3 regions of the Brevibacillus sp. SIMBA_040 genome follow, and region 2 is predicted to be linked to each of the others. Evidence: riboswitches for the same ligand, from Rfam matches in the RefSeq annotation. Region 2 holds a riboswitch; each other region holds the start of a gene.
The links. A riboswitch is a leader RNA that binds a small molecule or an ion and turns the genes downstream of it on or off. The one in region 2 is predicted to bind cyclic di-AMP.
Positions count from the first base shown of each region.

Region 1: linked by a shared signal. The riboswitch ahead of SB752_RS22180 (CAP domain-containing protein) and the one ahead of SB752_RS03030 (CAP domain-containing protein) in region 2 are both predicted to bind cyclic di-AMP.
Region 3: linked by a shared signal. The riboswitch ahead of SB752_RS01005 (ABC transporter ATP-binding protein) and the one ahead of SB752_RS03030 (CAP domain-containing protein) in region 2 are both predicted to bind cyclic di-AMP.

Region 1 is NZ_JAWRXI010000014.1:64,175-75,209, reverse strand. Features, by position in the region: gene SB752_RS22230 (FMN-binding glutamate synthase family protein) at 1-318, shown strand, start outside; gene SB752_RS22225 (YqjF family protein) at 399-1,085, shown strand; gene SB752_RS22220 (Ger(x)C family spore germination protein) at 1,108-2,307, shown strand; gene SB752_RS22215 (hypothetical protein) at 2,304-2,534, shown strand; gene SB752_RS22210 (GerAB/ArcD/ProY family transporter) at 2,554-3,678, shown strand; gene SB752_RS22205 (DMT family transporter) at 3,785-4,687, shown strand; gene SB752_RS22200 (aminotransferase class I/II-fold pyridoxal phosphate-dependent enzyme) at 4,765-6,075, opposite strand; gene def (peptide deformylase) at 6,257-6,784, shown strand; gene SB752_RS22190 (homoserine dehydrogenase) at 6,805-7,815, shown strand; gene SB752_RS22185 (hypothetical protein) at 7,929-8,108, shown strand; gene SB752_RS22180 (CAP domain-containing protein) at 8,173-8,925, opposite strand; cyclic di-AMP (ydaO/yuaA leader) riboswitch at 8,933-9,082, opposite strand; gene SB752_RS22175 (rhodanese-like domain-containing protein) at 9,143-9,484, opposite strand; gene SB752_RS22170 (cold-shock protein) at 9,909-10,112, shown strand; gene SB752_RS22165 (TetR/AcrR family transcriptional regulator) at 10,227-10,829, opposite strand.
Region 2 is NZ_JAWRXI010000001.1:605,450-616,484, forward strand. Features, by position in the region: gene SB752_RS03000 (ABC transporter ATP-binding protein) at 35-778, shown strand; gene SB752_RS03005 (ABC transporter permease) at 775-1,917, shown strand; gene SB752_RS03010 (class I SAM-dependent methyltransferase) at 2,075-2,833, opposite strand; gene SB752_RS03015 (ABC transporter ATP-binding protein) at 2,971-4,770, opposite strand; gene SB752_RS03020 (ABC transporter ATP-binding protein) at 4,767-6,545, opposite strand; gene SB752_RS03025 (multicopper oxidase family protein) at 6,728-8,983, shown strand; cyclic di-AMP (ydaO/yuaA leader) riboswitch at 9,107-9,264, shown strand; gene SB752_RS03030 (CAP domain-containing protein) at 9,272-9,859, shown strand; gene SB752_RS03035 (hypothetical protein) at 10,114-10,692, shown strand.
Region 3 is NZ_JAWRXI010000001.1:197,492-208,526, reverse strand. Features, by position in the region: gene SB752_RS01020 (Crp/Fnr family transcriptional regulator) at 1-11, shown strand, start outside; gene SB752_RS01015 (carbohydrate kinase family protein) at 78-1,043, shown strand; gene SB752_RS01010 (AEC family transporter) at 1,527-2,420, shown strand; cyclic di-AMP (ydaO/yuaA leader) riboswitch at 2,620-2,753, shown strand; partial or broken gene SB752_RS01005 (ABC transporter ATP-binding protein) at 2,967-3,701, shown strand; gene SB752_RS01000 (ABC transporter permease) at 3,778-4,428, shown strand; gene SB752_RS00995 (osmoprotectant ABC transporter substrate-binding protein) at 4,444-5,346, shown strand; gene SB752_RS00990 (ABC transporter permease) at 5,362-6,021, shown strand; gene SB752_RS00985 (GDSL-type esterase/lipase family protein) at 6,083-6,691, shown strand; gene SB752_RS00980 (SDR family oxidoreductase) at 7,113-7,874, shown strand; gene SB752_RS00975 (ABC transporter substrate-binding protein) at 8,808-10,484, shown strand; gene nikB (nickel ABC transporter permease) at 10,484-11,035, shown strand, end outside.

The DNA of each region.
Region 1 (11,035 bases), on a different contig from region 2:
TTTATGGGAACAGCAATGTTATGGGCGATGACGCATGACCAGGTAACCAAAGCAATCCCTTGGGAACCGCCAACGATGCTTACCAATTATCCAGGTACGTTGAAAGAAAAATTCAATGCTGATGAAGCGACACATTTTTTGACCAACTTTTTTCTGGCGTTTGTAGATGAGATGGAGATCGCCCTATTAGCAATGGGGAAAACCTCTTTGGCAGAAGTGTCGATTGATGATCTAGTGGCTTTAGATGAATTGACTAGCAAGGTAACGAGGGTCCCTCTGGCGTATCAAGCCCCCTCGAAAGGACAAAATGGGGGATAAGAGGGCTTTGGCGAGGAGGGATTCATATCAACCGGGAGATCATCCAGATAAAAAAGCCTTTTCATAAGCCGGGATGGATCATGACACAGACTTGGGAGCATTTATTGTTTGTTCACTGGGCAGTTTCGCCAAGCTTACTCCGAGGTCTCATTCCAAATGAACTGGAGATAGACACGTATAATGGCATGGCGTGGCTTGGGATCATACCGTTTTTGATGAGCGGTGTTCGGATACGGCGAATGCCGATGGTCCCGTTTACGTCGACGTTTCCGGAGATCAATGTGAGGACCTACGTAAAAGCGAAGCAAAAGTCTGGTGTGTATTTCCTCTCGCTAGATGCTTCTAATCCACTGATAACAGCAATTGCGAAACAATGGTATCGCCTGCCCTATTCTCATGCCAGTATGCGCTTTTCCAGGCAAGGACAAACCATTGACTTTGAGTCGCGCAGGCTAGACAAGAATCGTCTGTCCGTACAGTTTTCGGGCAAATATGAGGCAAGTGGACAGCCGATTGAAGCAGCAGAGGGAGCCATCGAGAATTGGCTCACGGAACGCTATACACTTTTTTGTCGCTGTAGGCGTGCAAATCGCCTCTATTTCGCGGATGTCTATCACGAGCCATGGGTCTTGCAAAAGGCAGCTGTCCACATGAGAGAAAATACAATGACAAGTAGCTTATCGATCCCTCTTGCGGCAAATCCCGATTACGCTTTTTACGCTCGTGGTGTGGAAAGCTATGTTTGGCCGATTACTAGGCTGGAATGAGGGGGGAGGCGGTGGTGAGCTTATGAAAAGAATGCTTCTCATTCCGGTTATCCTTCTGAGCACGCTATCGCTTGCTGGATGCTGGGACCGGACAGAAATCAATGATTTGGCGATTATTACTGCTGTAGCGTTCGACAAGGCAAACGAGAAAGAAATTGAGCTGTCCGTCCAAATCTTTGTTCCTCGTTCGCTGAGTGGTAGTAATTCATCCACTGGAGGAGGAGGAGGAGGAGGAGGAGGAAATCTCCCTACGACTATCATGAGGACGACCAAAGGAGTAAATGTGGCGGATGCTCTATCTAAAATGCAGGCGAATCTGCCGCGAACCATTTTTTGGGGACATTGCAAGATTTACATGTATGGAGAAGAATTGGCCAAGCACGGAATTGTTGAGCTGGTAGACTTTTTAACGCGTCATCCAGAGCCGCGTAATCGAGCATTCATGTTTGTAAGTAAAGGAAAAGCAAAAGAATTGCTCAAATTAACACCGCGGCTAGAAATGAATTCGGCAGAAGTGGTCCGGAAGCTGACAGGATTGGATGTTGGTATGGAGGTGACACTTCTGGAGCTTCAAAAGATGCTGGACGGGAGCTCGAGAGCGGCAGTTATTCCTATGATATCGATTATGCCGCCGGAAAAGATGTCACAGCCGATGAAAACCAATCCTTACCTAATCGGAACAGCCGTATTCAAACAGGGGAAAATGAGCGGCATGTTATCGGAGCGCTACACCAGAGGAGCCATGTGGATTCGAAACGAAATATCTGCCACCACGGTTACCGTCAAAGCAAAGGGAGTCAAAGGCTTTGTCTCACTAAACCCGATTAGGGAAGTAACAAGGCTAGATCCCATCATTGAAAATGGAAAATGGAAAATGGTCGTTGAAGTGGAGACAGAGGGGGATTTGATTCAAAATGGCACCAATTTGAATCTTACAGTACTCAAGCTGATGAAGATTATGGAAACAGCACTGAGAGAAGATATTGATACCCGAGTCAAAAGTACACTCAAGGTAGCACAAAAAGACCTCAAGGCAGATATTTTTGATTTTGCTACTCATTTTCGACGTAAGTATCCAAGAGAATTCGCGGCAGTTAAGGACAGATGGGAACAGGTCTTTCCAAATATTGAAGTCGAGACAAGAATTAAAGCTTATATACGTCGCCCAGGGTTGACTACGATTCCAGGAGGAATTCCTGAATCTGAGGTGAGAGAAAAGTGAAATGGGCGGCTATTCTCGGACTTACCTTGGTTGTTGTAATCATCTGGATGGTGGATCGAAAAGCAGTAAAGGCAAGTACAGGCAGGACGAAATTTACGTTTTGCTTTTTGACTGTTGTGGGCTGGGTGATTGGAGCTCTCCTCTTCCTTTTTCCAGATATGCCTGGTCCTTCACAAGTGTGGTTATTCATTTTTAAGCCTCTCTCCAACATAGTAGGACTACATTAATAACTTCAGGGTGAAGGACATGGCACATAAAACAACAATATCCGGAATGCAAATGGGGCTCCTGTTGTTCCCGGTGATTGTGGCAACAGCAGATCTCATCGTACCTACCATAACAACGAAATACGCAGGGCGGGATATGTGGCTGTCACCCGTTTGTGCCTCCATCGTCGGTTTTTTGACGGTCTATCTCATTTTCAAACTACATGAATTGTATCCGAGACAGACGATTATCCAATACAGTACGCAAATAGTCGGCGCTATTCCAGGGAAAATCGTAGCGTTTATTATTTTGTACGATATTCTCTACACGAACGGCAACATCTTGAGATTGTACGGGGAGTTTATTGTTGGCTCCTTTTTACATGAAACGCCTCTAGTTGTTGTTATGGCAAGCATACTGCTGCTTTGTGCGTTCACGATTCGAGCGGGACTGGAGGTACTCGCTCGTGCTGCTCAGATATTGGTTCCTCTCTTATTTTTGTTCTACATGGTTGTCGTTCTTTTAATGATTCCGTTTATGAAAACAGAGAACTTCTTTCCCGTCCTCGAGCATGGTTTTATTCCTGTATTGCGTGGGGCTATAACCCCTCAAGGGTGGTTTAGTGAAGTCATCTTGTTTTCTTTTTTAGCACCATTTTTGCCCTCTCAAACAAAAGGTATGAAAGCCGGCTTTGTAACAGTGATATTTGCAGCTATGGCTCTGTTTTCTTTGAATCTGTCTGCGCTTTTGATACTCGGAGGAGAGGTAGGCGCGATGACATACCCCTTCTACACAGCCATACAAATGATTAGTTATGCGGATTTTTTTGAGAACTTCGATGCCGTAGTGATTGCGATATGGGTAGCTGGAGCTTTTGTTAAAATGTCGATGTTCTATTATTCCTTATCCCTCGGAACAGCTCAATTGATGGGAATAGACGACTACCGACCTCTTGTTTTTCCGCTTGGTTTATTGCTCATTTTGTTCAGCTTTTGGACGGCACCCGATATGTCAACGTTATCCAGCAATATAGCAAAAACGGCTGGCTTTCAAACCTCACTGATTTTTTCGTTCTTGCCATTATTGCTCTATATCGTCGCACATCTGCGAATGAAGCACAGATCAAAAACGGGGAATACCTACGCTGCCGATTTGAAAAAATAGGGTGGCGATAAGTAAAATAAATCAGGGAAACGAAGAGAAATGAAAAAGGATATTGGATGAGCGATGGAAAATAGTAGGAGGGAGAAAAGGAAGGAGAGAGAATGCTATGCTGCTTGCCTACGTTCAATTAGCGCTATCCATGGCTTTTGTAGGCATTAACATTTCCATCGGAAAAGAAATTGTAGCGCATGTTCCTGTTTTTTTGTTTTCTGAGCTCCGTTTTTTAATCGCCATCCTAATCCTGCTGCCGCTGCTTGCCTCACGTGGCGAATGGAAAACCTCCTGGACCCGGGAGGAGGGCAAGGTATTATTTTGGCAATCGTTTTTCGGCGTATTTTTGTTTAGTATTTGCATGCTTTACGGGGTGCAGTGGACGAGCGCGACAGCAGCAGGGATTATTACTAGCACCGTACCCGCCTGTATTGCTTTGTTCTCCTTTTGGATTCTCAAGGAAAAGCTGCAGGTTAACAATATGTTCGCCATTTTACTGTCAGTGTGCGGTATCGCGTTCATCACCTTCACCACAGGTGGAAACGTCGAGCAGTCGTTGGCAAGCATGCTAGGTAATGCACTTGTATTCTTGGCGGTTGTCAGTGAGGCGCTATTCACCATTTTTGCAAAACGACTGGCTGGAAAGATTACGCCTTTCCAGATGACAGCTGCGATCAATGTAATTAGCTTTGTCTTATTTTTACCGTTTGCCATCTGGGAGGGACTTCGCTTTGAATGGGGGAGCGTACCTGCTGGCGTCTGGGGACTGATCTTGTATTATGCGATTACTGCAAGTGTTCTCTCTTTTTTCCTCTGGTATAAAGGAGTGGCCAAAGTCGAAGCCTCCAAAGCGGGTTTGTTTACAGGGATGATGCCAATTAGCGCAGCCCTCGTAGCTATTTTGTTCCTGAATGAAATTTTCTCATGGATGCATGCGATTGGAATGTCTCTGGTTCTGGCATCTATTGTCGTTGGAACGATGCGATTTCGGCAAAAAGATATGACCGTGCAGAGATAGGGTTAGAGAACCTGAGTTTTTCCTGCCTTTTGGATCAAAAAAAGCGTTCTGGCTTTAGGGCCAAAACGCTTTTTTGGTTATGATTTGGTCAGTACATTTTCCAAATCTTTTACGCCGCTGTAAATGAGGTTGAACAGCTCGTCAATTCCATTTTCCTCGATGCAAGAGAAGGCAACGCGCAGGTCTGTTTCACCCAGAGCAATCGTACCGACTCCGTATTGATCCAATAGGTGGTTACGCAATGCTTCTGCATCTACTGTTTTCAATTTGAGGCACATAAAGTAGCCGGAGTTGAACGGGTAGTAGCCCCATGCATCATCAAACTTGCCAGTGTCCAGCAGTTGTTTGACTCGATTTGCACGGCCTTTCATGATCTCAAATTTCTCTTGCTTCTGCGCGTGGAATTCCGGCGAAGTGAGAGCGTGCAGAACAAAGGTTTGCGAAGGGTGTGCACCACTGGAAATCGTCGCACGGATAATACCCAATGTTTTTTGTTCCAGTGCACTTAAGAGATCGCTGGATGGAGCCGCATAGGTAATGAAACCAACACGGAATCCCCATACATATTCTTCTTTCGTTGCACCATCTACTTTAATTGGCAGAATACGTGGATGCAAATCGCACAGGTTTGCAAACATCGACTCTGTCATCGAATCTTCGAAGAACAGACCAAAGTAAGCGTCGTCTGTTACAACCACGAGATTGATACCAGCCTCAGCGCCTTCTTTCAGTGCTTCTACGATTTGTTTTCCTTCCTCAGCTCCAGGAGTATAGCCTGTTGGGTTGTTCGGGAAGTTGAGGATAACGATTGCTTTCCCTTTTTCTTTTTGTGCAAGAATCGCGTCACGCAACCCAGCAGCATTAAACTTCATTTCATCGTTATATAACGGGTAGTACATCATTTCTGCACCACGGCGGATGCCGAAAGTAAGCTCGTAGTTTTCCCAGTTTTTATCTGGAATGATCACACTGTCACCATTATCTGCATACAGGTCAGCCACAACGCTCAATCCGTGAGTCAAGGCATTGGTCACAATCGGATTGCTGAATGATTTTGTAGCCAGGGAAGGCTGCTCTTCAATCATTTTTTTACGCCAAGCGGTACGCAGCTCAGGTTTTCCTGCGGGAGGAGCATATTCGTACAAGTCTTTTGGCGCAAAAGCAGACAGGTTATCCTGAATAACTTTCAAATGCATAGGCTGCCCGTTTTCGAGAGCAATCCCGATCGTAGCATTGTATTTTTTTGCTTTCGCTTTTGCTTCAGCAGACTGGCTAAGAATCCCTTCTTTTGGGAAATAAATCTGTTTTCCGATATTGGACAGCATGTCAAAAACGTGTGGATTTTCCCGCTGAATCGTTTCGTTCAGCTGTGTTGCTATAGAATGCATGATAGCCTCCCTCTTCATTTAGAACATCTGTATGTTTACCAATAAAGATAGCGTATCTACACGCATTTGTCATCTACCATGGGACGATTTTTCAGATTTTTGAACGGATTTCCTTTGACAGGATGGGGTGGCTTTGCTACCTTGGAAGCGACGAAGTACGATGTGCGGGAGGTTGAGGAGTATGGCAGAACACAAGATTATCCGTTTGGGAGATCCGGTTTTGCGAGAAGTCTCAAAAAAAGTCTCAACGATCACCACACATACGGAAAAGATTTTAGATGATTTGGCACACACGATTTATGCTGATAAAGGCAGGGCGGGCTTGTCAGCTATTCAGATTGGAATACCGAAACGGCTGATTGTTATGGACTGTGGCAGTGGCTTAACTGAGCTGATCAATCCCCGAATCATCGAAACAGAAGGTGAGCAGACGGGACCAGAAGCATGCCTCTCGATACCAGGTGTAGTAGGGTTCATCACCCGAGCAGCTTATGTAAAGGTCGAAACGCTAAACCGCAGAGGGGAGACTGTTACGATCGAGGCTGATAATTTATTGGCTCGCTGTATTCAACATGAACTGGATCATCTCGAGGGAATCCTATTTATTGATTACGTAGATGAACTGTATTCGGCACGATCGGGAAAAAAACTGAAGCCGCAAGACGCCCATCCCATTTTGCTTCAAAGAAGATTGATTCAGAAAAAGTGAAACAACGGGGTGGAACAAAAATGAGAAGATGGAACATTGTCATTACGGGATTTGGGTCAGTAGGCAAGCAAGTGGCTCGATTGTTAGAACACAGACACACTTCTTATAAAGAAAAATATCAGGCTGATGTCAGGCTCGTAGGCATCGCTCGCTCTGCGGGTGGCTGTCTGCAAGCTGATGGTTTGACTGCTAGGCAGTGTGAAGACTTCGGCGCACAGAGAGCTCAGACGAAAGGAACGTTTGATGGAGCTGCTTTTTTGGCTGCAAGTCATGCGGATATTCTGATTGAAGCAGGTCCCACTGACATTCAGACAGGGGGCTCAGGACTGCTTTATATAAGACAGGCTTTAGCACAAGGGATGCATGCCATCACGATCTCAAAAGGGGCACTGGTCGTTGATTATGCGGGTTTGTCGAAGCTGGCTTCGCAAAATAACGTCATGCTCAAGATCAGTGGAGCAACAGCAGCCGCTTTGCCTACGATTGATTTATTGCAGTACAACCTGGCAGGGTGTGAAGTGCGGGCTATCGAGGGAATTTTTACAGGGACGACAAATTATGTATTAACTAGCATGATGGAGAAAGGCTTGTCGCTTGAAGAGGCGATTCGGAGTGCTCAAGAGCTAGGGATCGCTGAGCCTGATCCGTCCTACGACATAGATGGCTGGGATACGGCTTGCAAGGTCACCATATTGGCAAATGCCGCTTTCGGTGCCTCCTTGCAGCTAGCAGATGTTCCAAAAATGAGTGTGCGGGACGTAACACCGGACCAAATGGCGCTTTGGAAGGAGCAAGGAAAGCTCCCTAAGCTGATAGGTAGTATTCGCAAGACAGAAAACGGACTTAGCGCAGCAGTCGTTCTACAGGCGATAAATGTGTCACATCCGTTTGCCAATGTGACGGGTACGACGAAGGCCATTCGTGTCGAAACAGATGTAATGGGTGATTTATTGGTCGTCGGAGGAAAGTCGGACCCGGTTGCTGCTGCAGCCGCCGCTTTGAAGGATCTTGAACATATTATTAGCAGGTAAAGTACTTCTCATGAAACGTTTTTCGTTTCCCATCGTTTTGTTCGGATGCCCGAGGTAGATTCGTTTATACTAAGCAGGCAACAGAGTAAAACCACTCTGAGGAGGCCTGCGGGATGAATAATCATTCTGATTTCAATGCCGAGATGCAGCAAGTATCTGCTTATCCAACCAAGCAAAAAGTTGGTCAGGAAGACGTGGCACTTCTGAATGAACAGGACAGCTGCTGTTGTTCCGGGCAGTCTAGCTGTGACACGCCAAAGAAAGTACAGGCTTCCAAGGCTGAACAAGAATAAGGATGAGCATGAAGAAAGCCGAGCTCTCTACAGAAGAGAAGCTCGGCTTTCGCTTGTTGAGTGATTATCCGATAAATTCTTGTACCCAGTAACCATTTGTATATCCAACACCAATTTTAGTGAAGGCAGGATTCATAATGTTTTGGCGGTGACCTTCACTGTTCATCCATTGAGTCATAACTTCTTCAGGACTGCGTTGACCCATGGCAATATTTTCACCTGCAGTCATAAAGGAGATGCCATACTTTTTCATCATATCAAATGGAGAACCGTATGTCGGGCTATTATGATCGAAATAGTGATTGTTGGACATGTCAGCAGCTTTCGCAAGCGCTACATCCGAGAGAGCCGAGTCCAATTGAACAGGCTTGAGACCTGCTTTTGCACGCTCTTGGTTGACCAAGTCAGCAACTTGCTTTACGAAATTGGAGGCTTGAGCCTGGTTCGTTTCGTTAGCTGGTGTAGCTACTGGTTGTGCAGGAGCTTGCTGTACAGGGGCCTGTTGCACTGGCGCTTGTGGCACTGGAGCTTGTACAGGTGCTTGCTGAGTTGGCTGAACAAAATATTGCTTCGGCGCGAATTGTTGGCAATTTAAGAAGTTGAATGGTTGATTCTGTTTAGAAACGGGCTGTGAATACGTTGGCATAGAAGCTTGATTTGATTTTTGCATTTGCTGCAGGAAAGGGGTTAATTGAGATTGAAAGTTCGATTGAACTGGGCAATTTGTAGATGCAGCAAAAGCTGAGGTGGAGAAGCCTGTTAGGGCCAAGCCCAATCCTAGAGTCATAGCGATGGTAGCTGTACCAAAGCGTTTCATATTCACATCGTCTCCTTTTTTTAGCCTACGAGGTTAGTTGTCGGATTCGGATTGAGGAAACAACCCGTCGCCAGTGGCGATTCACCCCATGCAGATTTCTCCGCAAAAAAAGTCCCCCGCACTTCCATTCGAGTGGAAGTTTCGGCTTATTGGTTTGGCATGACCCAGAATATCAGACTATCCCACCCGAAATAAAGGAGTAATATTTGGTAGTTAGCTACTCTTTCTCGTTATTCTCTTCGTTCCAGGCAGTTAGTCCGCCTAGTAGTGCCGCGGCTTGAAACCCATGCTCACGAAGTAGGGAAGCAGCCTTTTGTGCTTTGTTTCCAGTTGTACAAATCGTTACGATCTGTGCACTTTCCAATTGCTTGGCTGTGTCCTCGTCAAAAGGCTTATCCTGTTCCTTCATAATGAGGTAAGGGACGTTTTTTGTTGGTGCATTTGTACTATATAAACTGCCCATAACGAACTTGTCGTTGTCCCTCACATCTAGTAAAATAAGGTTCGAGTTATTCTCTAACATCTGTTTTAATGTTTTACTATGTATGGTGTTTGTCATGATTAAATCCCTCCTTTCATCTATTGTAGCAAATACGCAAGAGCTTGGCAGAGCTTAAGAGATATTGATTTAATTGGACAGCCATGGTAGAATGATGATGCTACTTGAAAAAATCGAGGCCCATAAATTCATCGAGGTGTATGCTCATGGATAACGTTTTTGAATCCCCGATTCACACTGGCGCGGTCATCGGAGCCGCAAGGATGGAAGAGAGGAAGGGCTTTCGTTGTTTTAGGTTTTCAAAAAGCTATACATTGCAGTTCCGTCATTACGACAATCACATATGATCGAAGTAGATATTATTCACATATCATGAAGGCATATCGCTTCAAGACAAGAGGTATTTCTTCATGATATGTGAGTTTTATTGCTTCGGTAAATATGACTAGCATATTCAAAATTGACTTTTTGGAGGTTTTTTTAAATGCAAACGAACGGAACAGTAAAATGGTTTAACGCAGAAAAAGGTTTCGGTTTCATTCAAGTAGAAGGCGGAGACGATGTATTCGTTCACTTCAGCGCGATCCAAGGCGACGGTTTCAAAACTTTGGATGAAGGTCAACGCGTTCAATTCAACATCGTTCAAGGCAACCGTGGTCCACAAGCTGAGAACGTAGTAAAACTGTAAGTCTCCTTTATTAAAAAAGCTGTCCGTTCGCGGGCCGCTTTTTTAATTTGCTAAGATATTATAAACCAACCCCCTTTGATTTGAACAAAGCGAGGTTGGTTTTTTTGTTTTGGATTAAAAGGGGTTATTGGCATAAGGACCTTTGGTTGCCATCCGGAGCAGGTTGCTCGCCATGTACTTAGGCGAATAGCTCATATCATTCTCCAACCACCAGATGACGACTCCCAAAAAGGCAGAAGCTGTGTAGCGGATGACCATTTCTTTGGGGACGGTCAATTCATTTTCTTTTGCCAGAACAGAAGACATCCCTTCCTGGATAAATCCAGCGAGAACCTCCTGCAATCGCGCGACAAAGTAAGGCATATGCTGCTTGGCGAGCATGACTCTGTAAAAGTCAGCGTGTTTGGCAATCTGTTCGAACAACCCGACAAAGGACGGCGGTGGTTTCTCAAGATCGGCAAAGGAAATCACGGGTGTACTCGTCATCTCCAGATTCGTGATTAATTCAAGAAGAATATCGTCCGTACTCGAAATGAGTAAGTCATGCTTGTCGCGATAATGGAGATAGAACGTAGCGCGGTTAATGGTAGCACGGTCTGTAATATCCTGAACCGTAATACTATCATACCCGCTTTCATCGATAAGTGAAACGAGAGCATCACGCAATAAGTGACGCGTTCGAATGATACGGGGGTCTACTTTTCTTGCTTTTGACAACAAAATGCAGCTCCTTGTTTAACTTTTGTAGGTTGATCGACAAAATCAAATCGGGTGTTGGATAAGCGTCATGACGAGACGTTCTGTTGTTTGTCGAACAAAATTGGCATTGTTATAATTATGTACGACACGGTGTCGTAAAAACAACTAGTTGTTTATTAAAAACCAATTTATTTGTGAGGCATAACTAACAGAAAGGACGGATC
Region 2 (11,035 bases):
ACTGCATGTTTCGCAGACCAGAAAGGAGAAAATTATGCCAAACCTGTTAGACGTTCAAGGAGTAACCGGTGGGTACTCTGCCAGACACTCCGTGATCAAGGATGTTTCTTTTCACATCCAGCCAAAAGAGATCGTGGCACTCATCGGTTTAAATGGAGCAGGAAAAAGTACTACCATCAAACACATCTTAGGATTGCTTGCGCCGACCAAGGGCGTCATCACCATAGAAGGCAAGTCGTTTCAATCAGCCCCGGATACATATCGCATCTCGTACGGATATATTCCTGAGTCCCCGATTTATTATGAGGAGCTGACTTTGTGGGAGCATATTGAGCTTGCGGCTATGAGTCACGGTCTGGAACGCGACGTTTTTGTTGAACGAGCTGCTGCTTTGTTAAAAGAGTTCCGAATGGAAAAAATGAAGGATCGATTCCCACAGCAATTTTCAAAAGGGATGCGCCAAAAGCTGATGATCATGATGGCGCTATTAGTACAGCCGAAGCTCTACATCGTCGACGAGCCTATTTTGGGGCTAGATCCGCTCGGTATCCGTTCGCTTTTATCGTGGTTGAATCAGTGCAAGGAGCAGGGCGCTGGCATATTGATGTCCACCCATATTCTTGCGACCGCCGAAAAGTATTGTGATCGTTTTATTATCATGCACAAAGGGGAAATTCGCGCGCAGGGCACTCTGGAAGAGCTGCGAGACATCACCGGATTATCTCACCACTCTTTGGATGATATTTATTTACATATAGTAGAGGATGATAACGAATGAACGTCGATGTTGATGCGCTATTTCGAGAGCGACAAAAACGTTTTTTCGAAGAGATTGTCCGCTATTCACCGTACATTGCCAACGGTGGTCTGCTGTTTGTCATGCTCTTTATGATGGGCCTTCTTTCCCTCTATTATCGCAGCTTGGTCGATCTGATTCCCATATGGTTTCCGGTTCCCTATTTTCTTGCTTTTGTGATTGCTATAGTCGTCACACAAAGCAGACACCGCACGTTTTTGCTAGAAGCTGATTTGCTCTTTTTAACTCCTGTGGAAACAAAAATGAGAAGTTATTTTCAAAAGACACAACGTTACAACTTTTTTGTTCAGAGCATTGGACTGTTCCTCGTCCTGCTTCTGTTCTCTCCGGTATATGAGCTGGGCTTAAGCGGCACAAGTGGACAGCTGTGGTTTTACTGGTGCGTCCCTTTTCTTCTAAAGGGCTGGAATATATACAGCAGCTGGATTTGCCTCCGGCTCCCGGATAAAAAAAGAGAATCGCAATACGCTCTTGCCCGCTTTGCCTTTACGTTTTTTGTGCTCGCCTGGGTATTCGGAGAAGGCAGACTCCTCACCTATCAGGGCATTCCCTATGCGGGTATTGTATGCATCGGGATCGTGATCTGGTTTCACGCTCAGCTGCAAGCGATCAAAAAGAAGCATTCTCTCCAATGGTACCGTCTGCTGGATGTAGAAAAGAGCTTACGCAGCAGATTTTATCGGATCGTCAACCAGTTTAAGGACGTTCCGTGGCTGCAAAATGAGGTGAAGCCTCGCCCATGGCTTGTCCCGATCACCCGGCTTGTCTCCTACGGACAGGCGAATGCGGCAAAGCTGCTCGTCTTGCGGACGTTTATTCGTTCAGGTGGCTATGCTGGTTTGTACTTCAGACTGATTCTGCTCAGTACGTTTCTGATTTTGGTGCTGCCCAATCTGTACGCCAAGCTGATTATCGGCCTGCTCTTTCTCCTCAAGTCGGCCATCCAGTTAAAGGGTCTGTCCAGCCATCATAAAAAGCGTAACATGTATTCACTACTTCCGATCAATGACCAGCAGCACAAGCATGCTTTTACTTGGATACGCCGCGTTCTGCTGACCACCCAAGGCATTATGAGCCTGCTGATTATCCTGTTGTTTTAAGAAATGGTAGAGCAGTTGGCTACGCCATACCTTTGGTGAAGCCGCAGTTGCCCTATAAAAAAGCTCTTCCCGATGCTTACATGCAGCTAACGGGAAGAGCTATCTCCTCCCACACTGTCTTATTGACAATTGGGAATCACTTTTTTACAGTTCTCGATTAGGTCTGTGCCACGATGATAAATCGATGGGTCGGAATATCGACGTATCCGGCAGTTTGCAGCTCATAATGAAGCGAAACAAGCTGGTCTGCATAGCGCTCAATGGTAAAGTCGTGAATTTGCCACTCGATCGCTTTCAAATAGTAAATAATCGATCCTACATCGTAAAAACGTGTAAAGGCTTCTTCCTCTTTTTGCTCTAAAATGCTGAAGCCCGCCTCTTTCAATTGATTAGTGGCGAAAGCCAAATCCCAGTGAAGGTAGTCCGTCGGGACCGGTGCATCTAGTAGGTGATTCAGCTTATGATTGTCTTTGCCTCCTACCTGCTGCGTGATAAAAATGCCCTCTGGCTTCAGCAGACGATAGACCTCCGACGGTAAATAGTACTCATGGCGATTGATGATCAAGTCCAGCGATTGGTTTGGAAGTGGCAGCTCGTCGTCTCCATCTAAAGAAATAACATGAACACCCAGTGGCTCCAGATTTGCCCTGGCGACTTCTACGTTGGGCAAATAGCCTTCCGTAGCAAAGGTCTTATTGGGCAGCGGCTGCAGTTTGCTTAGCAGCTCCCCTCCCCCGGTACCCATGTCCAGAAGTGATTGGATTCCTCTCATTCTTTGCCGCACCACGCTCGCATAATTCCAGCTTAGTGGAGCTTCCTGCATTCTGCCTGTTTCAGTTAGTCGCGAAAAGTTCCAGCCCTCAAACGGGACATTGATTTCCTCTTGAAATACACTCATCCAGTCCTTTTCTTGCATCTTTTCTTCTCCTCCGTTTTCCCAATCGTTCTTTTCCTCTCTTTTTGTTAAAAAGGAAAAGCGGTGGAGCACGCGAACGCGGCCGGCGTTGTTATGTTTCTACAAATAGGTAGTACATGCTCTTTTTCACTCCAATCTTATTCCATTACACGAAATGAAGAACTGACAAGGTTGTAATAAGCACCTTTTTTATTCATAAGCTGCCCGTGATCTCCTTGCTCAATCACTCTGCCGTGATCAAGCACTACTATTTTGCTTACTTCGCGTATTGTAGACAGTCGATGGGCAATCACGATGGCTGTTCTCCCCAGCAGCAGCCGATTTAGCGCTCGCTGCACCCTGACCTCGGTCTCTGTATCAATACTTGCTGTTGCTTCATCCAAAATCAGAATTCGCGGGTCGGCGAGCAGCGCACGGGCAAAGGAAAGCAGCTGCCTCTCCCCCTGCGAAAGCACATTCCCACGTTCTTCCACCTCTGTATCATAACCTTTTGGGAGCCTGCGAATAAAGAGGTCAGCCCCAATTTCTTTTGCCGCGTGCATCACTTCCTCATCAGTTGTCCCTGGACGACCAAAGCGAATATTCTCCATAATCGTTCCCGAAAAAATGAACGTATCCTGAAGCACAATACTGACCTGCGAGCGAAGCGTATCCAGCTGAACCTCCCGAAGATCGGCCCCATCTATCCGAATACAGCCACTGGTCGGGTCGTAAAAACGGCAAATCAGATTCACGATGGATGTCTTCCCAGAGCCAGTATGCCCGACAAAGGCAACCGTCTCGCCCGCTCGAATGTGCAAGCTGATATCATGCAGCACGTCTCTTTTGCCATCGTAGGTAAAGGATACGTCAACCAGCTCGATCTCGCCCCGGATGACGCCCAACTCGATTGCCCCTTTTTTCTCGGGTACAGAAGGCTTTTCGTCCAGAAATTCAAAGATTCGCTCTGAGGAGGCCATCGCCATCAGCAGCTGGTTGTATACTTGACCGAGGCGCGAGATTGGCTCCCAAAAGTTACCTAGATAATAAGCAAATGCGACAAATACACCCACTGAAATATCATCCGCTTGAATCAATACAGCTCCCAGTCCGATCAGAATTGCCGTGCCGATCGCACCCGCCATGTCTACCACTGGTCGAAAGGTAGCGCTTCTCTGTGTAGCGACTCTCCACGCCTCGTAGTTATCCTGATTCATTCGCTTGAAAAAAGCGATGTTCTCCTGCTCCTGTGTAAACGACTGTGTCACCCGAATTCCCTGGATGCTCTCATTCAGATGTGAATTAATGCTCGATTGCTTGAGCCTGACCTTTTGCCAGGAAAGCCGAATTTTCTTTCGCAGCTTGATCGATATCAAAAACATCAAGGGAAGAACAATCATGATCCCTAGTGTAAGCGTCGGACTGAGGACGAACAACATCACGACGATCCCAATCAGAATGGTGATATCGATAAAAATGTTGACAACGCCATTTGTAAACAGATCCTGCAAGGAATTGATATCGTTTGTAACCCGTACGATGATAGAGCCCGCTGAGCGGCCATCAAAAAAGCGGTGCGACAGCCTTTGAATATGCGTAAACAATTGCTGGCGAAGATCGAATATAATCGAATGACCTAGCTGATTTGTCCAGCGAATACGCAGGGCACTTTCAAACCACCCGAGCAAATACAGCCCCAAAATGATGCCAGTCAAGCTCACCAGATAGCCCCAGTCCTTTTTCTGTATCGCCTCGTCAATCGCTATGCTCATCAAAAAAGGAACGCCAAGCCGAACGATCGTCACCGCAACCAGCGACAAGACGGCAAAAGGGAGCCACTTGTTTAAGTACGGCTTCATATATCCAGCGAGTCTCGCCACCTGAGACCAGTTATAAGGCTTGTCGATGACATTGTCGATCGAATACTGAAACCTCTCCTGCCCTTGCCTATTCGTCATGTCCTGCTCCACTCCCCCGTCCGCTCATGAATGGCTGTGAGATGATCCTTGTGCTGGATTTCATAGATTCGCCGATAGCTTCCCTCAGGCAGAGCAAGCAGCTGTTCATGGGTGCCCCCTTCCAGCACATGACCGCGGTCTAAGACGACGATTTCGTCCGCATGCTTCAAGGAAGATATCCGATGCGCAATAATAAAGGTCGTGCGCCCCACCATCACCTCGCGCAATGCCTGTTGAATCCGGAACTCCGTCTCCATATCAACTGCGCTCGTCGCATCGTCTAAAATCAGAATGCTCGGCTTGGTTAAAAAAGCGCGAGCAATCGCAATCCGCTGCTTTTGCCCCCCTGACAAGCCAAGCCCTCTCTCTCCTAAAAGTGTGTCATACCCATCCGGTAGCTCTTTAATAAAATCATGTGCCTGCGCATACTTGGCAGCGATGATTACCTCTTCGAGCGACGCTTGAGGATTTCCGTACGCAATATTGTCGTAAATCGAGCAGGAAAACAGAAAGGACTCTTGAAAAACGACTCCGATATTTTTTCGCAGTTCATGATGCTCGTAGTCTGCGATGTCCTTGCCGTCTATAAGAATCGTACCTGCTGTCGGAGTATAAAAGCGTGAGATCAGCTGCGTGATTGAGGTTTTTCCCGCACCTGTCGCGCCGATGAACCCAATGACCTTTCCAGGCGGTGCATCAAAGCTAATCGTATGTAATGCCTTTTCGTTCTTCTCGTTGTAGGCCAGGCTCACCTCGATGAACGACACGTGTCCACGCAAGACTTTTCGATTGGACATCTCCGCCTCTATTGCAACTGGAGCATGGTCCGGTTCATCCAGGACCTGTAGCAATCTTTCTCCTGCTGCCTTCGACTGGGAGTACGAATTGAGTATAAAACCGAGCTGCATCAACGGACCAATGATAAACCAGACCAGACTAAAAAAGGCAACCAGCTCACCCAGCTTCATCTGATCATGAATGACGAGCCAACCGCCGTACGCCAAGAGTGCAATGACACAAATATTGCCGATCAGCTCCATGATTGGAAAAAAGGCACTCCAAATTTTCGCTGTAGAAATGTGATTATCCTTATAACTTTGATTTTTGCCCGTAAAGTTTGTGATCTCAAAGCTTTCCTGGGACAGTGCCTTGACGGTGCCGATTCCGCTAATATTTTCCTGGACCTTGGTCGTTAAAGCGGAAAAAGCCTCCCGTATTTCCTTGAAGGCCACGTGAACTTTCTTATCAAAACGGTAGGCGGTAATCGCAACAAAGGGCATCGCAATTAATGTGACCAAGGCTAGCGATGGATGCAAATATAGCATGATGGCAAAGCCAAATCCGATGAGCAGCAAAAAATTCAGGCACTGCGCCAAGCCGAACGACAGAAAAAATCGAAAAACCTCGACATCACCAGCGAGCCGGGACATCAGGTCACCGGTTTTTGCACTGTCATAATAACGAAAAGGCAAGAATTGCAGCTTGGTGTACAGCTCGTTACGAAGCTCATAAACGGTAGAGACTCCAAACAAATCACCATAGTACTGATGGTAGTAGACAGCGATTCCCTTTATCCCCATCAGCACAATAAATCCGATAGCTATATAAGGAACCTGCCCGTACTGCCCCTGTCCAAAAACATCATCGATCGTGTACTTCAAAACAAGGGGATAAATAACCGTCACACTCGTCACAACAAACAAGGAAAGGATCGACACCAGAAATAATCGTTTATAGGGCCAGTAGTAATCCTTTAACCGTTTAAACGTATCCAAAAGAACGCTCCCCCCAGCTGTAGGTTTGATCTTTTGATGTATACGTACGACCGCAGCCATTCAGCACGGGCACCTACAGGTTCAGACCTGAGACGGAGGGAAAATACTGCGCGGGTACGTTTGGGCATCGGCCATTCCTCTATATCATAAAAAACGTACTCATAAATCGGGAGGAACTGTTCATGTCAGAATTTGAAACACTCGCCGGGGTCCATCAAGGACTCTTTGTGCTCTTATTGCTCGCTACGCTCCTTCCAGCTTGTAAAGCCAAGGGGCTTGTTTATGCCCAAACTACCCGTTCGTTGAAAAAAAGTGCCGGGTGGACGCTGTTTTTCTTTGTTCTGGCACTACTGTTGTTTGCCTTGCAAGTGTTTGTTACGTGGTCTCTTTTTCATTCCTTCGGCTGGTTGTACATAAAAGACAAGGTGATCGGATTTTTGCCGCTGCTTCTGCTGCCAATGACTACCAGTCTGTTGATTTCGGTTCCGCGACTATCTCGTTTGGCGATGGGACATATTCGCAAAGAGAAGCAAAAGGCTGCTTCTACCCCACTTACTTTCGATGCAGCCTCCGCCAAAGCATGGGATGAACCCCTACTGCACGAAGCTGTAGAAAATCTCCCGACAACGGAGGAAGATGTTTTTCGTGAAACAGCAACTACTTTGGAAGCACCAGTTGGCAAAAGCGCACCACTGCCGGCAGATGTAGTTGATGCTGCATGGAGAAGTAATGCCTCTGCCCCTGAAATGATCGTACCTCTACAGGCGGCTTCACTGGGAGCTTTGATTGCCCTTATTCTTCAATTCATGTTTCCTGCTGTTACGCTGGAGATCGATAAGCTGGCCATTGCGTGGGGCGCTTTTGTTACAGGCGTCTCCCTCCTGTGGATTTTACACTCATGGCGGCAGCACCGCGCTTCCCGTCCTGGTGAGCTGCGTCGACCACATGCCGTACTGCGTTTTTTACGCACTGTTTCGATTCTTCTTCTGTTGGGAACAGGTGCTTACTTTTGGGGACATCAGGAATTGCTCGCGAGCCTATTGCCCGATCAGCTAAAAATGGTTGATCATTCTGCATCTGCTGCAGCTCACGAACAGCACTCCGCCCCAGCGGCATCTGGCAAAACGATCAGTGTCACCGATTTGACGGGACCTCACACGGGTGAACCGGATCGACAGTTTACGTTGACCGCTCAGAAAACAACGATTCAGCTCCCCTCAGGAAAAACAACCGAGGCTTGGACCTTCAATGGTAAATATCCGGGACCTGAGCTGCGGATGAAACAAGGTGAGCTCATCGAGGTTGCCTTGGAAAATAAGGATATAACGGATGGCGTAACCATTCACTGGCATGGTCTTAATGTACCAAACGCAGAGGATGGTGTTGCCGGAGCTACACAGGATGCCGTGATGCCTGGTGAAAAGCATGTATATCGATTTGTCGCCAAACAGACAGGAACGTTCTGGTACCACTCTCATCAACAAGCTTCTGTCCAAGTACGGAAGGGACTTCTTGGCGCACTCGTTGTAGAACCGGCGGAGACTGAGCCTGTAGCCGGCTACAAACGCGATTTGACATTGGTTCACCATAAGCTGACAGGCGAAGGTGTCACGTTGTCCGGACGTGATACGCTCATGCTTGATACTGTCTCCCCTGGTACGTCAGTGCGGTTGCGTCTCATCAATGCAGATAACTTTCCCGTGACCTTTCAATTGCTCGGCACACCTTTTCAGGTAGTCGCCATTGACGGCAACGATGTGAAAGAGCCGAATCTGATTGCCAACCAAGCCTTGCAATTAGCTGCTGGTGGAAGATATGACGTTTCTTTTACCATGCCGAATCGCCCTGTATTCTTTGCGCAGAGCAAACAAGCAAATGGTAAGGGATTATTGCTGAGTCCTGACGGCACAGGCGAATTGCCAAGCATGAATGCAGAGCTTCCTCTGTTTGACCCTGCACGCTATGGCAGTCCGCAATCGCTACCTTTTGATCTGAATACCCGCTACGATCGCGAATATCTCATGCTGTTTGATCTTCAGGTTGGATTTTATGACGGACGTCTGGATGGCTTGTGGACGATCAATGGCAAGGTATTCCCAGAAACACCGATGCAGGTAGTCAAGGAAGGAGATCTGGTGAAAATGACCTTTGTCAACCGCAGCTTCATGGATCATCCGATGCACCTGCATGGACATACGATGCTGGTTCTCAGCCGTAACGGGAACGTCGTAACAGGCAGTCCATGGTGGACGGACACACTCAATGTGGCGCCAGGTGAAACGTATGAAGTCGCATTCCGCGCCGATAATCCAGGTCTGTGGATGGATCATTGTCATAATCAGGACCATGCTGCTTTGGGAATGACGATGCATCTTTTGTATGAGGGGGTTACCTCGCCTTTTGAGATAGGGCGGGGGACTCGCAACCATCCGGAGTGAAAACACTTGCTAGGAGCTGTAGTGGGTCTCCACCCTCTCAATAAAACAAGAGATATCCTTATTAAACCTACCAAATTTTATGGGTTTCTTTCACCGGTGAAACTCTGTTATTCTAGGTCATGCCAAACAAAACAGCCGAGACTTCCTCTCAAACGGAAGTGCGGGGGATCTTTTTTACTTGCAGATGAGAGATCTGCATGGGGTGAATCGCCAAAGTGCGTAGGGTTGTTTCCTCAATCCGAATCCGTCAACTAACCTCGTAGGCCCAAAAAAGGAGACGATGTGAATATGAAACGCCTTGGTACTATTGCAATCGCGACATTGGGATTGGGATTTGTTCTTTCCGGCTTTTCTAACACAGCTTCTGCCGCTACCACATATCCGCAATACGGGTATCAGCCATATATGCAACCTGTCCAACCGCAAATGCAAGCACCTTACGCAGCACCAGCGAATCAACAGCAGCCAGTTCAACAGCCAGTAAAACAAGCTAACCAACAAGTGGATGCTTCCACTGTAGGGAAGCAAGTAACTGATTTGGTAAACCAAGAGCGAGCAAAAGCAGGTCTAAAGCCAGTGGAACTGGATGCTTCCCTGAACAAAGTTGCACAAGCAAAAGCGGCTGACATGTCCAATAACAACTACTTTGACCATACAAGCCCTACGTATGGCTCTCCGTTTGACATGATGAAACAATTCGGAGTATCTTATATGACCGCGGGTGAGAACATCGCCATGGGTCAACGCACCGCTGAGGAAGTCATGAACCAATGGATGAACAGTGAAGGACACCGTCAAAACATCATGAATCCTTCCTTCACCAAAATCGGTGTAGGCTTTGTGAATGGATACTGGGTACAAGAATTCATCGGATAATAATATTGGATATAAAAGCCGAGTCCTCTAGCGGGGGCCCGGCTTTCTTGTTTTTTCCCGGATAGGCAGATACTTGCTGTATTTCAGTAAAAACATCATTTCGCTGTGGACCACTGTTCCAGAGGGTACTGCTGAAGGATTGATTTTATATCCTGCCCTTCGTGTAGCGGCTTGAGGAAAGGGAATAATCGAATTAATGTTGAACTACATAACTTAATAAATTAATCGATGAGTATATAAATGAGGTTGGCAAAATGAATGATGATAGAAACTGGACCGTTTTATTTATTGGTGGAGCATCGGGAATAGGTAAATCAAGTATTGCTTATGAAATTGCTCGATTTTATGGTGTAAATGTCTTGGAAGTAGATGATGTTCACCTATCCGTAAAAACAGTTACAACAAAGGAGCATTTTCCTGCAATTCATTATTATGATTCCGGTATAAATTGGAAGGATGTTGGAGTAGACGGCAATGTAAACTGGCTGATTGATGTAAGCAAAGAAATGGGTCCCGTATTAAAAGAACTTGCAAACAGGCATATTGAAGATAAATTACCTATCATTATTGAAGGCGATTTTATCTATCCCGAATTTACAGTATCTTTCAATAACCCGGAGGTAAAATCAATATTTGTACAGGAATCAGACAAAAATCAAATATTGCAGAATTATTTATCAAGAGAAGATGGCGAATTACAACAATATAGAGCTGAAATAAGTATTTCGTATGGAGATTGGATAGCAGATACCTGTAGGCGGAATGGGATTGAATTGATTGAATCAAGACCTTGGAATACTGCTTTAAGCAGAGCTTTAAAATGTTTATTGTAATGTAAAAACTTAGTCCACGTAGGTGATGTAAAGGCGGATACCTCATGTGTGAAGTATCCGCTTATCTTATGTGGCACTAACCAAAATTTTTCAAGAATCAGCCAAGAATCTGATCCCTACGTGCACTCATTATCCTGTCCGTTAGCTCAACGAAGCCCAGTCTAAAACTTTTTTATATATGTACAATAAGCATCGTCTCCTCCTGATGCGGAAACGGCTTCTCCCAATCTAGATCGAAGGAAGACAATCTGAGACCCCCGTGCTAATAAGCCGCAATAACAAAAAAACCATCCTGCTCGGATGGCTAGCTCATTCCTTCAAAACTGAATACGCATGCTTGCTA
Region 3 (11,035 bases), 410 kb from region 2:
TATGCAGGTAGTTTTCTGGTAGTGAAGAAAAATCGATGCCATCGTAAAAGCATCAAATAGAAAAGGGAGAGAACGATATGCTGGATGTCATTGCTTGTGGGGAGCTATTAATTGACTTTACCCCTACGTCACATGCGGAGAAAGGAAAAATCGCTTTTGAGCAAAACCCTGGAGGTGCACCGGCGAATGTACTGACTGCATTGTCGCGTTTAGGCAAAAGGACTTCGTTTATCGGGGCTGTGGGGCACGATGCCTTTGGCCAGTTTTTGAAGCAGACCTTGCTAGACGTAAACATCGGGACAACGGGGCTGATCATGACAAGCGAAGCTCCGACCACGCTTGCTTTCGTACATCTTAACGAAAACGCGGATCGGTCCTTTCACTTTTATCGCAATCCGGGAGCAGATACACTGCTGCGGGAAACAGATATCGATGCTGATCTGGTTGCTGGGGCACGTCTCTTTCATTTTGGCTCCCTCTCGCTGACGCATGAGCCTGCCAGAGCAGCAACGAGAAAAGCAGTGGAGATTGCGAAGAACAACCAGCGCCTCGTTTCGTTTGATCCCAACTATCGAGCATCATTGTGGAACGACGAAGAGGAAGCGAAGCGAATTATTCTGTCCGGGATCAGCCAAGCAGATATCGTCAAGCTGTCCGAAGAAGAGGTCGCTTTTTTGGCGCCAGCTGCTGAAATCCACGAGGCTACAGACTGGTTGATTCAGGAATATGGAAACCAGCTCATTCTGGTGACGCTTGGGGCAAAAGGCTGCTTTTATCGCACGCAAGATCACTGTGGGATCGTCCGTGGCTTCAAGGTTGATGCGGTTGATACGACAGGTGCAGGGGATGCTTTTTTCGGCGGCATGCTGTATCAAATATTGGAGGCAAAAGAAGACATAGCGACACTCTCACAGACAGAGCTGGAACAATTGATCCGCTTTGCCAATGCCGTCGGTGCGCTTGCTACGACCAAGACAGGGGCCATTCCTGCGATGCCATCGCTGGAGGAAGTGGAGAGTTTTATAGAGGAAAATACACGATAAAGAATGACAGAGCCTGAAGCGAAGTCAATCGATACAGAAGACGCGCATCAGGCATTTTCATATGATCATGTTAATCGATTATTGTCGTGATTCATAAGAAGTGTTGCATTTCAAAAGTTCTTTCAAGAAAGCGCGAAATAGTAAAAAGGCTGTCCAAAGGAAACAGGAGAAAAAAGCGAAGGTCTTTGGGATACTTGCTGAGACGGAGTGAAAAAAACGAAACACGCCCTTAAGCGTCCACCTCTGAGAGACTCCTATGGGAGTTCTACTTTGGACGCGGTTTCGTTTTTTTCACGTAGTCGTACAGTGAAACCTCCAAGCTAGTAGCCCAAGAACCTGGAGCGTTTTCTCCTGTTTCCTTCTCCACACAAAAGCTAGCATATAACATAAATGCACTAGTAGTGTGATAATTCCGCATTTTTACAAACACCTCTGCTATACTAAAGGAAGAAAGTTACTTGATGGGGGAAGTAGGTATTCATCATGATTTTTCTGGAAGTCATTTTGCCTGTTTTGCTGATTTTTCTCAGTGGTTATATTTTGCAGCGCATCTTCAAGCTTGATCTCAAGCCGATTTCTACGCTGGCGATCTACATTTTGACGACAGCTCTAGTTTTCCGTACCTTTTACAAAACCGAGCTCGATTTGCAATTATTCTATATCGTCGTCATTTCCATGCTGCTATTGGGGGCGTTGATCCTCATCACACAGCTGACTGCGCGCTTTTTTCACTACGATAAGCAGCAAGAAAGCGCCCTGATGCTGTCGACCGCTTTCATGAACAGCGGGAACTACGGGACACCGATCATTTTGTTTGCGTACGGCGATGCCGGGTTTGTCTATGCCGTACAGATCATGGTTTTTCATTCCATCATCATGGGTGTCTTCGGCGTGTATTTTGCTTCCAGAGGCGGAGGTGGTGTCACTACAGCAGTCAAGGCGATTTTCAAGCAGCCATCCAATTATGCTGTCGTACTTGCGGTTCTGCTCCAGCAACTGAATGTGGTCATTCCGGAGAGCTACTACCAGGCGATCGATCTCGTAGCGCAGGCGGCAATTCCCGTCATCATGCTCATTCTTGGAATGCAGCTGGCGAATGTGTCATCACGTACCTTTGAGTGGCAGGGGCTTAGCGCAGCAAGTGTCATCCGATTGGTTGCCTCACCGATTTTGGCGTACGTGATTTGCTTGTTCTTTCCGATCGATCCGCTGTTACAGAAGGTGTTGATCATTTTGGCAGCGATGCCGTCTGCTGCGACAACCGCGATTTATGCGATTCAGTTTAATATGCGTCCGCAATTCGTTTCCAGCAGTGTGCTCGTAACGACAGTGATGAGTGTCGGGACATTAACTTTTTTGCTAAACCTTTTGCATTGAGCATGGTTTGACCAGGGAACATAATATGGGGATTATTAGCAACCAGTTGGTTAGCATGCGGAAGGATATGGGAGTATTCATACGAATAGGACCGGTCATTACGGTTAACTGGCTCTGACCACGTAAGAACGGTTGATATCACGAATTTTCAAAATTGTTGTTGTGCTAAGTAAATGATAAGCTATTTGTATCGCAATAATTTCATATCGGGCCTAGTTCCGTGACAAACGGAAACGGGGGAACCACTCTTGGGGTTAATTCTGTGCATACAGAAGGGATGCTACCTGCCATCCTACCCGTCAGCTAACCTCGTCGGCTAAAGCAGATATTGCATACATTTCGTTGCAATCGCTTATTTTGCGTGCGATTTGACTGTTGCTCTTTCCTGAGCGTATGTTCGCATGTAATCAAGCTTATTTTTCTATATATGTATGTACGAGATTAGTCGACTTATTTGCTTTCGTCCAGGATGGCCTCCAGACGCGAGCGGTGTGTCGACTTTTTTCTGTTCATAAATACTTTTTAAGAAAAGAAGAGGTGTTGCGAATGATTGCCTTTCACAACGTGGCAAAGAGCATCGGGGATGTGTCCATTATCAAAGGAATGGATCTTCAAATCGAAGCAGGGGAACTGTTTGTTCTGATCGGACCCAGCGGTTGTGGAAAGACTACGACGATGAAAATGATTAATCGCTTGATCGAGCCTTCTGCTGGGAGAATTGACATCAACGGGGCAGATATCTCCAAAGCCGATCCGGTGGAGCTGCGCCGCAATATCGGGTATGTCATTCAGCAGATTGGACTATTTCCACATATGACCATTGGGCAGAATGTTGCCTTGGTGCCCAAGCTGAAGAAAATGGAAAAAGCGGAGTACGAGAAAAAGGTCGATGAGCTGCTAGATATGGTAGGGCTTGACCCAAAGGTGTTCAAGGACCGCTATCCAGCTGAATTAAGCGGAGGGCAGCAGCAGCGTGTAGGTGTCATTCGGGCAATGGCCGCCGACCCGCCAATTATTTTGATGGATGAACCGTTCAGCGCACTCGATCCGATCAGCAGAGAACAGCTGCAAGATGAGCTTGTCCGGCTGCAGCGTACGATCAAAAAAACGATCGTGTTTGTGACACATGACATGGATGAGGCAATCAAAATTGCGGATCGCATCTGCATCATGAATAACGGCTCTGTCGTGCAGCTGGATACGCCGAACCGTTTACTCCAGCGACCTGCCAATGACTTTGTAGCCGATTTTATCGGTGTGAAGCGTCTGCGCAGAGTACAGGAGCTGCCTGCACAGGGTTCCAAAAAAGCGACGCTTCCGCCGCGATGGAGTATTTCGTAATAGCGGGGGTGAGACTATGAGTGATTTCTTTCAATTCGTAACAGAGAGACATGAACAAATATTGTCCCTGACCTGGGAGCATACCTATATTTCTTTCATCGCTGTCATCGCCGGCTTTTTGATCGCCGTTCCACTTGGGATTGTACTGACGCGAACGGAAAAGCTGAACAAATATGTGATTGGGTTCGTAAACATTTTGCAGACGATCCCGAGTCTGGCGCTCCTGGGTCTGATGATTCCCTTGCTTGGAATTGGAATCTTTCCTGCCATAGTTGCCTTGTTCCTCTATTCTCTACTGCCTATGCTGCGCAACACGTTCACAGGCATTCGAGAGGTGGACCCAGCTCTTATAGAAGCAGCGAGAGGAATGGGCATGACGAGCCTGCAAATCTTGTTCAAAGTCGAGTTGCCTATGGCTCTTTCGATTATCATGGGCGGATTTCGCACGGCTACGATTTTTACGATTAGCTGGGCTACTCTAGCTGCCGTTATTGGCGGCGGGGGACTAGGCTATCTCGTTTTTACAGGTCTCGGAGTTGCAAATGACAGTATGCTCATCACTGGAGCGATAGCCACTGCTTTGCTCGCAACCATCGCTGATTTTATTACGCAGAAAATTCAGAAATTATGCACGCCAAAAGGCTTGAGAAGCAAGCGGGCAAATTGAGGGGGAAGCACACGAATGAGATATAGATGGATGAGTACAATGATCATAACTGCCTTAGCCGCATTACTTGTAGCAGGCTGCGGCGGGGGTGGAAATGTTGTCAAAATTGGGCATCAGGCTACTTCGGAGCAGACGATTATCGCACAAATGCTGAAGCAGCTGATCGAGGCGAATTCCGATATCAAGACGGAGCTGGTTGGTGGCCTCGGGGGAACGCCGGTCGTGCTCAAGGCGATGCAGAACAACGACATCCAAATTTCTGCGATTCGCTACGTCGGGACCGATCTTACCAGCAGTCTGGGGTTACAAGAGTTCAGTAAAGATCCACAGGAAGCATTTGATCTGGTTAAAAACGGGGTTGCTGAAAAATTTGATCAGCTGTGGTTCCCGTCCTATGGCTTTGATAATACGTATATCTTTACCGTTCGCAAGGATGTTTCCGAGAAGTACAATCTGCATAAAATTTCTGATCTAGCGGCACATGCAAAAGACATGAACATGGCGTCTGATGCACCATGGCTGGAGAGAACGAATGACGGGTATCCGGCATTCAAAAAAGAATACGGCTTTGCGTTCGGCAAAACGACGCCAATGGACATCGGATTGGTTTACAAGGCAGTGGATAAAGGCGATGTGGATATCGTCCTCGCTTATTCCACAGATTCACGCCTGAAAGAGTACAACCTGGTAACGCTGGAAGACGACAAGCACTTTTTCCCACCGTATGGTGCCTCACCAGTCGTTCGCAACGATACGTTGAAACAGTATCCACAATTGGAAGAGCTAATCAACAAATTGACTGGAAAAATAGATACGCCAACGATGACGGCGTTAAACTATCAAGCAGACATCGAAAAGCTTGATCCAGCAGATATCGCCAAAAAGTTTCTGGTAGAGCAAGGCTTGATCAAGCAATAAAAGGAGGTGCAGGCTTTGGAATTGATTGTTGGGACGATCGGCTATATGGCGAAGTACTGGACCCAAATTTTGGAGCTGACAGGAGAGCATCTCTACATGAGTGTCAGCGCGATTTTGATCGCGATCTTGGCAGGCGTACCGCTGGCGGTATTCATGACACGAAATCGGACAGTGGCTACGGTCATCCAGACGATAATCAACATTATCCAAACAATCCCGTCTCTGTCGCTTCTTCTCATCATCATGATCTTTTTGGGCTTGGGGTACAGTACGGCGATTGTAGCACTCGCGTTGTACGCGCTTTTGCCGATCATTCAAAATACGTATGCCGGGCTGGAAAACGTGGACAAGAATTTGGTTGAGGCAGGAACAGGGATGGGGATGACCCCGATGCAGCTGTTGACCAAAGTGAAAATTCCGCTCGCTCTGCCGATCATTTTGGCGGGAGTTCGCGTCGCATCAGTTGTCTCCATCGGTGCTGCCACGATCGCCACTTTTGTAGGAGCGGGCGGTCTGGGTGAGATGATCATGCGTGGAATCTCCACAACTGACGATCAAAAGATCTTGGCAGGTGCCATTCCAGCAGCGCTCCTGGTCATTTTGGTCGATATGCTGCTCGGTCTGATTGAAAAAAAGGCGGGCTATCGCTTGCATACTGTGAAGACGCAAAAGTAAGCAACAGTAAGCAACAGCCTCCGATCAGGGCTTGGTCGAGGTATACACAAGGAGGGATTTCATGATCAAAAAGCTCGTATGTTTGGGAGACAGTCTGACAGAAGGCTTCGGTGTGAAAAAAGTAGCGGCGTGGCCTGCTCTGCTGCAATCCGAGCTCGGCATGGAGGTTGTAAACAAAGGAATTTCCGGCGATACGACTACGGGAATGCTGGGGCGATTTTACCCTGATGTAATCATGCAAAACCCTTCTCATGTACTGATCATGGGCGGAGGCAACGACATGTGGTGGAACGTCCCGATCAATGTGATGCTGGCAAATGTCTATGCCATGGTCAAACAGGCGCTGCATCATCAAATTACGCCGATCATCGGGATATCCAGTGCTGGCTTCAACCCTGCCATGATTGATGTGAGCACCGTCTGGGAGCCAATCGGTGGCTATGAAAAGCTGCGGGAAGCAGGCACAATCTATACCCAGGAGCTAAAAAAGTTGGCGCAATCCAATGGCTGGATGATTGTCAGTCTGCAAGACCTTTTCTTGAACGGAGGAAAGGTAGATCACAGCTTTTACGAGGGTACAGATGGCTTGCATCCCAATGAAAAAGGGCACAAGAGAATTGCCCAGGTAATAGCTGAGAGCCTGATGAAGCAAGCAGCGGTTACGAGCTGATACATGTGGCCATATCACAAGGAAAGGTCTGATCACTGAGATCAGGCCTTTTTCGTTCAGATTGCTCCGGAAAGCTCGGCGCAGACTCCTACCTGATACAACCTTGTATCAGGTAGTCAATCTTGTATCAAGCCTGCCGTACGTCCCACTATTTTCTTTTGCTTAGTGGGAGGGAGCAATCGCGCACAGTCAACCGATTGCCGCAGCAGTCTCGATTCTGGTAGCCAAGCTGGCTTATGAGCTGAAGGAAAGCCATTCAAAACGAAACGGTTTTCATATAAACTAGGAAGATACAAGCTCTTAAGCGGAGAATGATGCGGTACAGGAGGCCAAAAGGATCCAATATCGTAAGCGTTTTTTTCTGAATGTTCCATTAATGTTGGCGTAACGGGTTTTCTAACGAAATCAGAAGGAGGCTTACATGAGCAAATTAGCAGGGAAGGTAGCAATCGTTACAGGAGCGGGACGAGGAATTGGAGCGGCAACAGCTAAACGGCTGGCAAGTGATGGAGCCAAGGTCGGAGTGTTTGATCTGAAAGAGGAGTTTACTGCGGAGACGGTTTCCGAGATTCAGGCAGCTGGAGGAGAAGCCATTGGCCTCGCATGTGATGTTGCAGATGCGGCTCAGGTTGAAAGCGCCGTTACAGCGCTTGTGAATTGCTTTGGTGGTCTAGACATTTTGGTGAACAATGCAGGGGTCATTCGGGATAATTTGCTGTTCAAAATGTCTGAGGATGACTGGGACACGGTGATGGACATTCATTTGAAGGGCAGCTTTTTAATGAGCCGCAGTGTCCAAAAGCATATGGTTTCGCAGCGCTATGGGAAAATAGTGAATCTTTCGAGCATATCTGCTCTGGGGAGTCGTGGTCAGGCGAACTATTCAGCAGCCAAGGCAGGCTTGCAAGGCTTTACGAAGACGCTTTCGATTGAGCTTGGTCCCTTCAACATTAATGTGAACGCAATTGCTCCAGGGTTTATCGCCACGGATATGACCAAGGAGACTGCCAGACGGATCGGTGTCAGCTTTGAGGAATTTGAAAAGGAAAGTGCTGCCCAGATTCCTTTACGCAGAGCTGGAAAGCCGGAGGATATCGCGAATGTCGTCTCGTTTTTGGTGAGTGAGGAAGCAAGCTATGTGTCCGGTCAAATCATTTATGTTAGCGGGGGACCAACAGTCTGACCATCTAGTGGAACATGAACGGCCTGTTCCAGTGAAGAAAGCTTCTTAGCTTGTTTTTAAAAGATGGTGGTCAGTGAGGCTGTAGTGGAGGGCGAGAAAAAGGAGAAAGCGCTCCAGCTTCTTGGGTCACTTGCCAGGAGGTCATCCCTGTACGGTTCCATGGAAAAAGCGAAACCGCGTCCAAAGTAGCTCACTCATGGGGGAATCTCAAAGGTGGACGCTTAAACCAGTGTTTCGCTTTTTCCATTCCACCTCGGAAGGAAGTGCCCCAAAGAGCTTCGCGTCTTTCTCCTTTTTCTCAAGCCAGCTATGATTTCCCTACGTCTGTTTTCTTTGGTGGATTCAGGGAAGAAGTTTTATCAGTGGAATGGCAGCTGTTGATGCAGGGGCAAAAGCAGGTGTATTCATGAAAAGAAAACTATAGAAACCGTCAGAGCTACCCTCATAGCTTTGACGGTTTTTTCATGCACAGGTGATTTTGGGGGATTCACCATGTAAATGCATGAGGTGTTATTAGGACGATTCTCTTCCTTGACTTGCCCTGAAACTCCTTTAAACGCTCATAAAAAAAGCAGGACGAACTGCCAAGGCTGGCTGAGGAAAAAGGAGAAATAAGCAGCAGATCTTTGGAACACAGCCGAGGCGCAGTGAAAAAAGCGAAACACGCCCTTAAGCGTCCACCTCTGAAAAACCTCTTGAGAGCTCTACTTTGGACGCGGTTTCGCTTTTTTCACGGAGCCGTCCAGTGAATCCCCAGCGCAAGTGTTCCAAGAATCTGTAGCGTTTTCTCCTTTTTCCTCTCCACCACTACAGCCCGACCTGCCACCACCACAAATCATCTATACCTTATAGAAATGTCTGATAATCAAAATTTTCTAAAAAATGATAGTGTATTCGTAAATAAATCAATCCTTATCTCAGGGGGCGAGCAATATGGGTAGAGGGACAACGATCAAAAAAATGCTGACAATGGCAACAGTCCTATCCGTGTCGGCAACACTTTTGGCCGGATGTGGCGCGAATACGGCTGCACCCGGAGCAGGGACGGGGACGGATGCGCAAGCCAAGCCTCTAGACGCGACAGCAGACCTGCAGCCGAAAAAAGGAGGCACGCTCACCATTGCTATTAAGGACGAGCCGGATCAGCTGGACATTCAGAAAACGGGGATGGCAGTGGCGAATCAAATTGCAGGAAACCTTGGAGGCGGGCTGGTTACCCAAGATCCGGAGACATTGGAGTTTAAGCCGTATCTGGCTGAGAGCTGGACGGTCTCCGAGGATGGGAAGACGTGGAATTTCGTCATTCGTTCCGGGGTGAAGTTCCACGATGGGACACCTCTGACAGCCAAATCGTTCGCAGATACCTATCAACGTGCGCTGAATCCAGAAACAGCTGCAAAGGTAGCAGGAAGTAACTTGTCCGAGGTAGCGTCCGTAGAAGCATCGGACGACAAAACACTCATCCTGAAATTAAAGCAGCCCTTTGCGCCCTTGTTGCAATATTTGAGTGATCCGGGCTGGCTACAGCCGCTATCAATGGAAGCGATCAAAAAAGCAGGGGACAAATACGGACGTCAGCCTGTCGGGATTGGGCCGTGGAAATTTGAGAGCTGGGAAAATGGTCAAAGCATCTCGTTTGTCCGCAATGAGGATTATGCGTGGGCTGATCCGATTGCCAAAAACCAGGGGCCAGCCTACCCGGACAAGCTAATTTATAAATTCATCAATGAAAATCAGACGATGCTGGCTGCATTGGAAAGCGGCTCGATCGATATCGCCAGCAAAATCGAAGCGAAGGATGTCAAGAAATACAAGGATAATCCGCAATACGAGGTTAAGGAAATGCTCCGCAACGGTCTTGGCCTGTATGTGATGATGAACACGCGCAGACCAGTCTTCACAGAGCTCGAAGTGAGACAAGCGCTGAACAAGGCAATCAACAAAGAAGCGATCATGAAAGCGGTGATTCAAGGAGAAGGCGTTGCCGCTTACGGACCGTTGCCGCCATCCTTGTTTGGCTACGATGAAGCCGTACAGGAATACGGCTACAAATATCAGGCGGACGAGGCGCGGGCACTCTTGGAGAAGGCAGGATATACGAAAAATGAACAAGGCTTTTATGAAAAGGACGGCAAGCCGCTCAAGCTGGAGATTTTGGCGCAAACGGGTACATGGGCACAGGCAGCGCAAATTATTCAGGCGATGCTCAAGGATATTGGTGTGGAACTGAAAATCGTCACACTGGAATGGGGCGCGCTCGTGGATACTGCGACAAAAGGAAACTTTGACATGACACTCATGGGCTACACGCTCAATGACCCGGATGTTCTCTACCTGTTCCTGCATTCCAGTCAAATCGCGAACGGTCTGAACTTCAGTGCGGTAAAAGACGACAAGCTGGACGAGCTGTTGGTCAAGGGCAGAACGACCGTAGACAGTGCCGCACGCAAGGAAGTTTACAAGGAAGTTCAAAAATACGTCGTGGAACAAGCGTGGTGGATTCCCATATACACAGAAAAACAATTCAATGTCGTGCGTAAGCCGGTCGAAGGTGTACGCGTTCATCCATTGCGCGGACTGATGTATCAGGATAGCTGGGTGAATCAATAATGAAGCAATTTATTATCCAACGCCTCGGTACAGGCTTGATTGTACTCATCGGCATTTCGATCTTTTCCTTTGCACTGATTCATCTCATTCCGGGTGATCCGATTCGCATCATGCTGGGAGAAAATGCGACAGCCGAGCAAGTGCAGGCGCTTCGTGAGCAACTGGGACTGAATCGACCGCTGCTTGCGCAATATTTTCATTATGCGGCAGGAGTGCTGCAAGGGGATTTGGGGACGTCCTTCAAAACTGGACGTCCCGTCCTCACAGAGATTTTGGAGCGCTTTCCAGCTACCGTCAAGCTGGCGGCCAGCGGAATGCTGCTGGCGATCATTATCGGTATTACGATGGGAATCATCGCAGCTAGATTCAAAGACACCTTCCTTGATTTCTCAGCTATGAGCCTCGCTACATTGGGCGTTTCGATTCCGAGCTTTTGGCTGGGCATCCTGCTGATCATGTTGTTTACAGTCAAGCTGGGGTGGCTTCCGATTGCTGGAGGAACCGGACTCAAGGATATTGTGTTGCCGGCAGTCACGCTTGGCGTCCTGGCC